DNA from 3 places in the Heyndrickxia sp. FSL W8-0423 genome. Region 1 is predicted to be linked to each of the others. Evidence: riboswitches for the same ligand, from Rfam matches in the RefSeq annotation. Region 1 holds a riboswitch; each other region holds the start of a gene.
What was found. A riboswitch is a leader RNA that binds a small molecule or an ion and turns the genes downstream of it on or off. The one in region 1 is predicted to bind cyclic di-GMP.
Positions count from the first base shown of each region.

Region 1 (3,284 bases):
GGGGATAATTGGTTCTGTGTTTGGGGTTTGGACGGGCTCGATTATTTCATTGTGCGGAAGTGTTTTCGGTTCGTTGATTATGTTCTTCGTGGCAAGATACGGATTCCAGCAATGGGTGCAAAAAGTACTTAATAAATATCCGAAAGCGAAGGAATACGAAAGCATTTTTCAAAAAAATGCATTTCTTGGAATTTTATTATTTCGTATAGCCCCCGTCATACCTGCGCCATTGCTGAATGTTCTCTGTGGTGTCAGTATGATTAGGTGGCCTATTTTCTTTATTGCTACTTTAATAGGAAAGTTTCCTTCAATTGTTATTTTTACGTTTGCAGGCAGTTTATTCGCTAGCAATAAATTACTCTCAGTCATAATTTATGGGACTTATTTTGTCATTATCGCAATAATCACAACTATTCATATCCAAAAAAGAAAAATACAAATGTGAATGGGGAGGTTCTATGATTGTTGCCTTTCATTGTTTGGCAGCACTAAATATCATTGATGCAGTAATTACGTTTATTGGTCTAAAGTTAGGTATGATAAAAGAGGCAAACCCATTAATGGATTATATATACAATCAACATTCAATCTTGTTTTTAGCAGTGAAACTGTCGTTTTCCTTCATATTATATAGTTTTCTATATGTAAAAAAAGTACCTGCAAAAAACATAGTAAAATACACGGCGTATATGGCCGTTTTGATTTACTCGTTTGTATTTTCACTTCATTTATATTGGATTGTAAAAATATAAAAGCGTCCAACTGAACGCTTTTATTTATTATTATTTAATTTCCATTTATTAAATTCTAAAAACTCACGGAACTCATCTTTCGATACACCAGAATTCATTGCTTCACGAACGAGAAGTTCCCAGTCTGAATCAAGTTCGTTTTCATCCGTTTTTTCAATCTCCTCATGTAATAAGGAGTTCACGGAAATTCCTAAAACGGCGGCAATTTTTTCAAGAAATTGAACAGAAGGATTGGATTGGATATTTCGCTCAATGGAGCTTAAATATGATTTCGCAACTCCAGCCTTTTCCGCAAGTTCTGATAAAGATAATTGTTTTTGAAGTCGAAAATTTTTAATACGCTGACCAATCATACACTTCTCACCTTCCTCCGAATTATTATAACATATAGCGAAGGAATTGTTTCATATTTAGAACAAAAAATACGCCTAACATATGAACTATGTACCCATTTTTTAAAATTTAACCTCCAGTTTATTTTTTGAAAAGTATTCTTTAATATCAGAAATACTTATTCCCATATCTATTGCATCCAAAATTAAGTTAACCCATTCTTGATCTAACGACTTTTCATCTACCTTCATTTGATTTTCCATTTTTATCCCCCTAAAATACGATGATAGTATTTAGGTAGTCCAGCCACCATAGTCGGGACACCGGGTTTCGCCTAGTATCCCAATCCTTAGATCTGTGACTTTGCGTCCCTATTTTTCAATAGGTTTGCCCTTTTCTGATGAAAATTACCTTCATTTTTGCTATTACTTATTGTCTATTCCCTACAAACCTGAGTATAAAGGATTAGATAGTTGGATACTCGTGGAATTTGTCGATGTCGAAAATACATTAATTTGCAGCAGATTGAATCAAATCTTGTAGATAATCAAAGAATTTTGTATTTTGATGTAAATTAAAGTCGATTTACTAACTTATTTATGTAACTTGACCGTCAAAGGCTTCTAAAAATAATACTTAAAAGTAATATATTTTGTCGAAAGTCATATATAGATGTAGAAATGTTTTTTTAGGATTATTCTGTTTATTTTTAAAAAAAGCTTTTTGTGAATGATCAAATCATCTGTGGTCTGTGTATTTATTTTGTTTAGTCAACTTAATTAATAAATCGCGTTCTTCTTTAGATAATGGACTCTTCTCAACTGCTTTGGCATTTTCCCTAATTTGTTCCGCGTTGCTGGCACCGGTAATTACGGAAGCAACTGATTCATTAGCTAAATTATACTGCAGAGCAAGTTCTGTCATTTTGCGGTTTCCCAGCAATAATTTATCCTTGATTTCTTGCATTAATTCAACTAATTCCTGATAGGAATAATCCAAATACCCTTTTTCCGAAATCTTTTCTATGCTTCTTTCGCTTAATATCCCTTTCGCAACAGGTCCTCTTGTCACCGCACTAACAGAATGTTCTTTTAAAAGAGGGAGTATGTCCTCTTCTGGACGACGATCTAGCAAACTATACTGGATCATTACGCTTACAATATTCGATTTTTGCACATATTCTCGGATGACATTTGGGCGAATGGAAGAGATTCCATAATATCTAATTAATCCTTCTTTTTTTAGTTCCTCAAAAGCTTCAATTGTTTCATCAATCGGATCTTGAATTGTCCCGCCGTGCAATTGATATAAATCGATATAATTTGTTTGTAGACGGTGAAGACTATTTTTTACCGCTTCTTTAATATAAGCTTTTGAGGGATCCCAATGCCAACTCGTTTTATCATCATTCCAGCGATTACCTACCTTAGTTGCGATAATGACCTGATCACGTACCGGTTTTAGTGATTTTCCAACTATCTCTTCATTTAAACCAAAGTCATAAAGATCAGCTGTATCGAAGTAATTAATTCCTACATCAACAGCGGCTTTCACAATCTCTTTTGCGGCAATTTCATTCGTCCCTAAAGACATACATCCAAGCCCTAACTTTGATACATATAATTCGGATGTTCCTAATTGATTTTTCTGCATGAAATTTAGTCCTTTCTTTCATTAGTAGAACTTATTTTATCGAAAAAAAGTGAGAAAAACCACTAATTGCTATTGTCCGGTTTTTTTAATCCAATCACTAACGTATTTATGCTTTTTCGCATAAAATTTAAGACTCTCTCTAATTTCCCAAGCCTTCCCACTTAAAATAATCCCTTTTGGTTGAATATAAATTTTCACTTGTATTCGCTCCTTGAAAAAACTCTAAGATTTTTTCGCATTTTTCTTTTTGTGTTAAAATGTATGAATGATGTCCAAGATTAGAACAGGGAGCAGATAAAATGCATAAATTCACTGAAAAAACATTGAAGACTGAAAAAATCTTTGAAGGAAAAGTGGTTCATTTACAAGTTGATGAGGTTGAACTTCCAAACGGAAAAACATCAAAGCGTGAAATCATTAAACATCCAGGTGCAGTTGCGATCTTAGCTGTTACCGATCAAAACAAAATTATTTTAGTTGAACAATTTAGAAAACCAATGGACAGGGCAATGATTGAGATTCCTGCTGGTAAATTAGAGCCAGGGG
Region 1 covers NZ_JBBPBE010000001.1:3,309,440-3,312,723, reverse strand. The annotation lists gene MKY81_RS16975 (TVP38/TMEM64 family protein) at 1-445, shown strand, start outside; gene MKY81_RS16970 (DUF5658 family protein) at 459-752, shown strand; gene MKY81_RS16965 (helix-turn-helix domain-containing protein) at 773-1,105, opposite strand; gene MKY81_RS16960 (anti-repressor SinI family protein) at 1,208-1,336, opposite strand; cyclic di-GMP riboswitch class I at 1,379-1,487, opposite strand; gene MKY81_RS16955 (aldo/keto reductase) at 1,824-2,738, opposite strand; gene mciZ (Z-ring formation inhibitor MciZ) at 2,808-2,936, opposite strand; gene MKY81_RS16945 (NUDIX hydrolase) at 3,038-3,284, shown strand, end outside.

Region 2 (3,284 bases), 1.9 Mb from region 1:
TCTAGATTTCCATCACGAACACCTGTCCATTCACCTTTATACCTATCTTTCAGCCTTTAAAGTTGATACAACACTATCTAAACCTTCTGCCACTTGGCTCATATCTTTAGCTGATTGGATGATTGTTTTAAAAGTTGCTTCTTGTTCCTGAATATTTTCCGAGATCGTCTCTACTGTTTCATTATTTTGATTTGTGATTACCGATAACTGTTCAAAAGTTGATGTTACTTGTTGGTTCCCTGCAGCAATTTGTTGTGTTGCCGCCGATACTTCTTGTATACGAACAGCTACTTTACCAGCAGAATGCAAGATTTCAGAGAAAACTTTCTCCGTTTCTTCTACCAATTTGACCCCTTCATCAACAAATTTTGCTTCACTTTGAATGGATTCAACTGCTTTCTCTGTTTCAGTTTGAATACCGGAAATAAGTTCTTCAATCTGCTTAGCTGATTCCCTTGACTGCTCTGCAAGTTTCCTTACTTCATCAGCTACTACTGCGAATCCTTTTCCTTGTTCTCCTGCCCTTGCAGCTTCAATGGCAGCATTTAAAGCTAATAAGTTAGTTTGGTCTGCGACGTCGGTTATTAACTGAACAATCTTACTGATTTCATCTGAGCGTGTTTTCAAAGCTAAAATGCTATCTTCCGAATTTTTCGTTGAACTACTGATATAGGCCATTTGCTCTTTAACTTTGTTGACTGATTCATTCCCTATTTGAGCTTGCTCTTCCGTTTTAACAGAAAGCTCACTGACATCTGTTGAATTACGTGCAACTGAATCAACACCAGTAGCTAATTCTTGTAAAGATTGGAGAACTTCATCTGTTGCCTCCGTCTGAGTATTAAAACGCGACGACATTTCGGTAATTTCACTTGTTATCTGTTCAATTGTTTTACCTGACTCTTCCACTGAGGAGTAAAGAGTATTCGCATGATCTGTAGTCTCACTAGATGCAGATTTCACCGAATTTAAGAGTTTTCCAACCGTTTCAACCATCACATTAAATTTAACTGCTAATTGACCAAACTCACCTTTCGTCTCTTTTAATTTAACTGAATAATCTCCATTTGATACCTTTTCAATCCCAACCATCATGCCCTGGATAGGTCTAAATGCTCTGTTCATAATAAAGTATTGAATCACTGATGCCACAATCAATAATCCTATTAAAATACTAATAATAATCAGCGTTTCATGATGTTTACCCTCAATATAAGATTTTGCTTCAAAATCTACTCCGTAATAAGCTACTACATCACCTTGCGCGTTCATAATTGGTTTTAACACCGTAATCCATGTTCCAAAAGAATCTTTATAGGGTTCAGAAGAGACTAATGACTTTGTCTCTTTCATTTTCTTAATGGCTTTGGCAATGATTTCAGGCTGTGTATACATATCTCCGATGTTAAGATTGGATTTCTTGAAATCCTCCATAAGAAAGGTTGGTCCTGAAACAACACTCGTATCTGTACCATTTTTCAACTCAGTCCCAAAAATGTACCCTTGGGCCACTGCAGGTTGATATTTTGCTAATTTATCAAAATGTTCGACAAGACTTTTCGAAATCTCACTATTCTCATCCTTACTTTCCATTAAGGATAAAATATCATCATTATTTAAATCTTTTGACCAAGCCTTTACCGTGTTGGTCGAATCGGTTGCTAACTTATCCATTAGAAAATTCATGTCTGAAAAATAACTAATGCTTGTAACAACAATAGCAACTACTAATGTACTTATGACGCTTACCATCGTAAATCGCGCTTTGTATGAAACATTTGCAAAACTAAAGAACTTCTTCAAAATAATCATTCCTTTCATTATTTTATTAAATCTCTCCAGATAATTACCAAATCACTAGGTCTATACTCATTCATTACCATCCATGCGCTTCCATCAAATATAGAGGTTTAATAAAGGTTTTACACAAGAAAAAAAAGCTCACCAATTAAAGATTGGTGAGCTTCTAATAAAATGAAATTAAATAAAGCTATAGCTATACTTCTAAACTCATTTCAAATTTCCAATCCTTCTTGGTAACCCGGCGGTCCTAGCTTATAAGCCTTAGATCCGTAGCTTTGCGTCCTTATCTTTCAATAAGTTTGCCATTATCATAAGGTAATCCTTTATTAAATTGTATTAGCTAGAAATCTGTTTCTAATTTAAAGATAGGATGTATAAGTAGACCTAAATAACTACCAATCCAATAGGATATTGTACTCAAGCAAAAGAGGGTTACTTGGTTAATTTTACCCATACTAAAACATTATACAGGGTAAAATGTTATATGTGAATAATAAATAGGGAATTACTTTAAAAATGTGAACTTTTTGTGCAAACCATTATTGAGTAACTAGTGATATATAAATAAGCGGAGATTCTCCGGTTATACTGCTGAATAAAGTTTGGTTTGGGGGATATAAGCGGAAATTTTCCGATTAAGCAAAGAAAAATTACCTATTTTCATGTTTTTTGAGTAAATAGCCGGAAAACTTCCGTCTATTTTAGCTAATTTCAGTGCTATTATGCTAATTAAGGGAACTTTCTCCGCTTATTTATCAGACTCGCTTTAGCATCTAGTGCGCTTGTGATTTTGTGAAAAAAAAGAGTCTGGGATATAACTAGCATCAAATAGTGAGAAAGGTGAATCCTTATATTACTTTAGTAGTTAGCGGGAATTTTCTTAAATTCCCTGCCATTAATGTGAGGACAGAATGATATTGAAATTCAATACGTTTCTGATTAGGGCACATATAGGTATCTGTTTCTTCATCTGAAGCCGGCTTTCAATAGAAGGTCGGGGCTTGAGGTGGGACCCAGATATTTTTCAGCCAATTTATAAGAGCCTTTCCACCCCTCGATGGCATCTCCTACTGCTTTGCCTGAAATTATCATCTGTTGGTTCGATGATTCATACCTTTGCGTCTCTTGGACTTCCTTAGGGATTCTCTAAATAGGAGTTTATTCGCACTGGGTAGCCCCTCATATAAAAAAAACTTGAGGTAAATACCCCTTCAAGGTTCTACTAATAGTGTTCTAAATAAAATTATTTTTTTCCTTTAAATGTTATAGTAATCTCTACTACTTTCTCTCAGGAAATCAAATTTAGATTGCATGTAATTAAACTGTGACTGTTGAAAAATAGAGCATTCTGCCTAAACAATAAATTCTTTTTACGTACCATTTTATTTTGGCAAAACATCATATAGGGATTAAATAGATTATTCTTATTAAATGTATAAAAAGCTATTTACTCGTCTCTTAGTAGTCCCACAAAAAGGAAA
Region 2 covers NZ_JBBPBE010000001.1:1,413,506-1,416,789, reverse strand. The annotation lists gene MKY81_RS07115 (methyl-accepting chemotaxis protein) at 43-1,752, opposite strand; cyclic di-GMP riboswitch class I at 2,033-2,117, opposite strand.
Region 2: it holds a riboswitch for cyclic di-GMP, as region 1 does, so the genes downstream of both, MKY81_RS07115 (methyl-accepting chemotaxis protein) here and MKY81_RS16960 (anti-repressor SinI family protein) in region 1, are expected to answer to the same signal.

Region 3 (3,284 bases), 1.6 Mb from region 1:
ATAAACGAACACCCTTTGGAAGTGAATAAGATGTAATTTCAACTAACGGTGTATTTCCAATCAATTCACTAACATGCTTTGCATATTCCATTGCCTATCCCTCTTTTTAGCTAATCGTATCTATGAATCTACTTTTTCAGCATCAATCAACCAAACAAATGGATTCAATTTCGTGAATGAAACGGAAAAGCCATTTTGATTAAAAATATCTTGTAAAACTGAGATGGTTGTATAATACTCTCGTTCCAAATCCTCCGCTAAGCGGTTGAAATTTTTTCGCTTCGCATCCCGAATCATTTCATCTTTGGCATCCAAAGTTGCAAATACGGTATCGGCAAAAACAATTCGTCCACCCTTATTTAATAACGTACTATATTTTTTAATCGCTTTCGCTTTCTCCTCATCTGTTAAGTGATGGAAAGCATACGTACTCACAAAAGTATCGATCGGCTCCGGAATCTTTGGAAACTCTAGAAAGTCTCCATCCATAATCTTTACAAACGGTATTTTTTTTCGAGCAATTTTTCGCATGCCTTCAGAAGGCTCCATACCATAAACATTTAATCCTCTATTTAATAACTTCGCCGTTAAATTTCCGGTTCCCACACCAAACTCAACAACGGTTCCGGAAGAATGTTCAGCGACTTTCGTTAATATTTCATCATAATGAATAAACACATCTTCATATTCCGGATCATTTCCGGAAACTGTATTGTCATAAGAAAGGGACCATTCATCAAAAAGCTCATTAAATTCTCTGCCCAAACTTAATCCCCTCATTTCCTATAAATTAACTATGAATTAACTTTAGCACGGAATAGGTGAAAGTGCAATTACTTGAATAAAAAATGGGCAATATCCATCATAGTGGTCGTTTTCACTTGAACGGGACTTTTGCTATTTCAAAAAAATTTTTCAAAAGAAAGGATTTGCATTAAAATAAAAAGTGGAGATTGTTTAATAAATAAAACTTGAACATTCACATTCTAATTAGAGGTGATATCATGACATTATTGTCTGAAATTCTAAGCTATAACGAGGACTTTGTTTCTCAAAAAAAATATGAAGATTTTTCAACGACGAAATTTCCTGATAAACGATTGGTCATTTTAACTTGTATGGATACTAGACTAGTTGAACTTTTACATAAAGCGACCAATACGAAAAACGGGGATGTAAAAATCGTAAAAAATGCTGGGGCGATCGTCTCTCACCCTTTTGGAAGTATTATGAAAAGTCTATTGATTGCTGTTTATGAACTCCAGGCTGACGAAATATTAGTTATTGGACATCATGATTGTGGAATGAGCGCAATCGAGAGTGCCTCCATGTTAGAAAAAATTAAACAAAGAGGCATTGACGAAAAAACACTGGAAACGATTAAGTATTCTGGGATTAATTTAGATGAATGGTTCCAAGGATTTGATCATGTAGAAGAAAGTGTAGAACATAGTGTTAAAATGATTAAACAACATCCTTTATTATCAAATGACATTCCCGTACACGGTTTAGTTATTGATCCGGAAACAGGAAAATTAGATCTTGTTGTTGATGGATATAAAAACTAACTCTTTCCCTGCCTTGTTCAGGGAACTTCTTTTTAACGTTGCTTATCTTTATAAGCAATTCCTTGCAAAATATATTCAAAATAATGTTTAATATTTGATTTCCGCTTTTTGATGATTTGAAACATATGCAAGAGCTCTAGTAATTGTGTACGGCTGAGATGAGTGACCAAAACATTTATAATTGTTTCGGTATTTACCTCGCGTAATTCCCCCTCTTTTGTTCTAATTTTTAGTCCTGATAATGGGGAAATATACATTTTTAACAACCCTATTAATTGATTTAAACTAATTCGTACATTTGAGTAATCCGTATGTGTGTCAATGTTAATTGACGGTTTTTGCATTATAATCCCCCCATTCCTAGTGAAATTAATAAGAATAGAAATAAAAAAACTATTCCTAAATGAAGAAATAGTCAAATAAGACATTCAATAAGTATGACTATTCGGTGGCCCGGCGATCATCATTCCTTGGAACCTTAGACCCGTAGCTTTGCGTCCCTCACTTTCGCAAGGTTTGCCATTATCGTAAAATCAGTGTTTTAAAATTTTGCTAATATACATTTTATATCTGTCCTTATCTTTTATCAACAATTATTGCTATTTTTCGACATCTTTTCACGCATTTTTCAAAATTATTTTTCGAATATTTATAAAATTACAACCAGTAGTGGTATTATAGTCTTATATAAACAATAGGAGAGGGACTCGAATGAAAAAAACTGCACAAATTGTTTTAATTTCTATTTCAATCCTATTTTCCGTTGGCCAAGCTGTCATTAAACAAACCTTTCATTTTAGTGACATCATTGACGCTACCATTGCGACAGTTATTGCCTGGTTTGTTGGCTGGCAATATGATAAGCTTCAATACTTTGCAAAGAAAAAAAAAGAAAATGAAGATGGTTATAGAAAATTAATTGATTGGTTACCAAATCCGATTATCATTCATGACAATAAAATTATTATTTACGTAAATGAAGCGGCGATTTCAATGGTAAATGCTAGATCAAAACATCAAATCATCTCAAAATCAATAATCGACTTTATTAGTAAGGAATATACTGATAGGGTTAATGAAAGATTGCATCAAATAAAAAAAGAAAGACAACCACTTCCTAACATTGAATACAAATTGACTCGATTTGATGGGCAATCGATATTTTTTGATGCAACGTCAGTATTATCGCGATATGAAGGAAAAGATGTCATTTTAACGATTGGTAAGGATGTAACAGATCAAAAAAAACAAACCGATTCTCTCCTTCAAAAATCGGAAAAGCTGGCACTTGTTGGACAAATGGCGGCCGGAATTGCACACGAAATTCGTAATCCACTTACTTCTATTAAAGGTTTCATTCAATTATTCCGATCAAATACAAAACAAAAGGAATATTATGATCTCGTACTAAATGAACTAGAAAGAATAAATATTATTTTAGGTGAATTCCTTGTTTTAGCTAAGCCTTCTGTTGTTGTTTTTAAAGAAATTGACGTAAAAAAGTTAATCAAAGATGTCGTTACCCTAATCAATTCACAATTAATGTTAAATAATGTCCAAATAAAAGTTGAAATGGATGAGCATATACCTTCAATATCCTGCGAGGAAACCCAAATGAAGCAAGTATTTATCAATATATTAAAAAATTCAATCGAAGCGATGCCGAATGGTGGGATTATTGAAATTAAAGTACAAGAAAAGAAAAAAGGGAAGCTC
Region 3 covers NZ_JBBPBE010000001.1:1,686,054-1,689,337, reverse strand. The annotation lists gene MKY81_RS08475 (PLP-dependent cysteine synthase family protein) at 1-91, opposite strand, end outside; gene MKY81_RS08470 (class I SAM-dependent DNA methyltransferase) at 121-765, opposite strand; gene MKY81_RS08465 (beta-class carbonic anhydrase) at 1,005-1,568, shown strand; gene MKY81_RS08460 (hypothetical protein) at 1,601-1,912, opposite strand; cyclic di-GMP riboswitch class I at 2,013-2,099, opposite strand; gene MKY81_RS08455 (ATP-binding protein) at 2,280-3,284, shown strand, end outside.
Region 3: it holds a riboswitch for cyclic di-GMP, as region 1 does, so the genes downstream of both, MKY81_RS08460 (hypothetical protein) here and MKY81_RS16960 (anti-repressor SinI family protein) in region 1, are expected to answer to the same signal.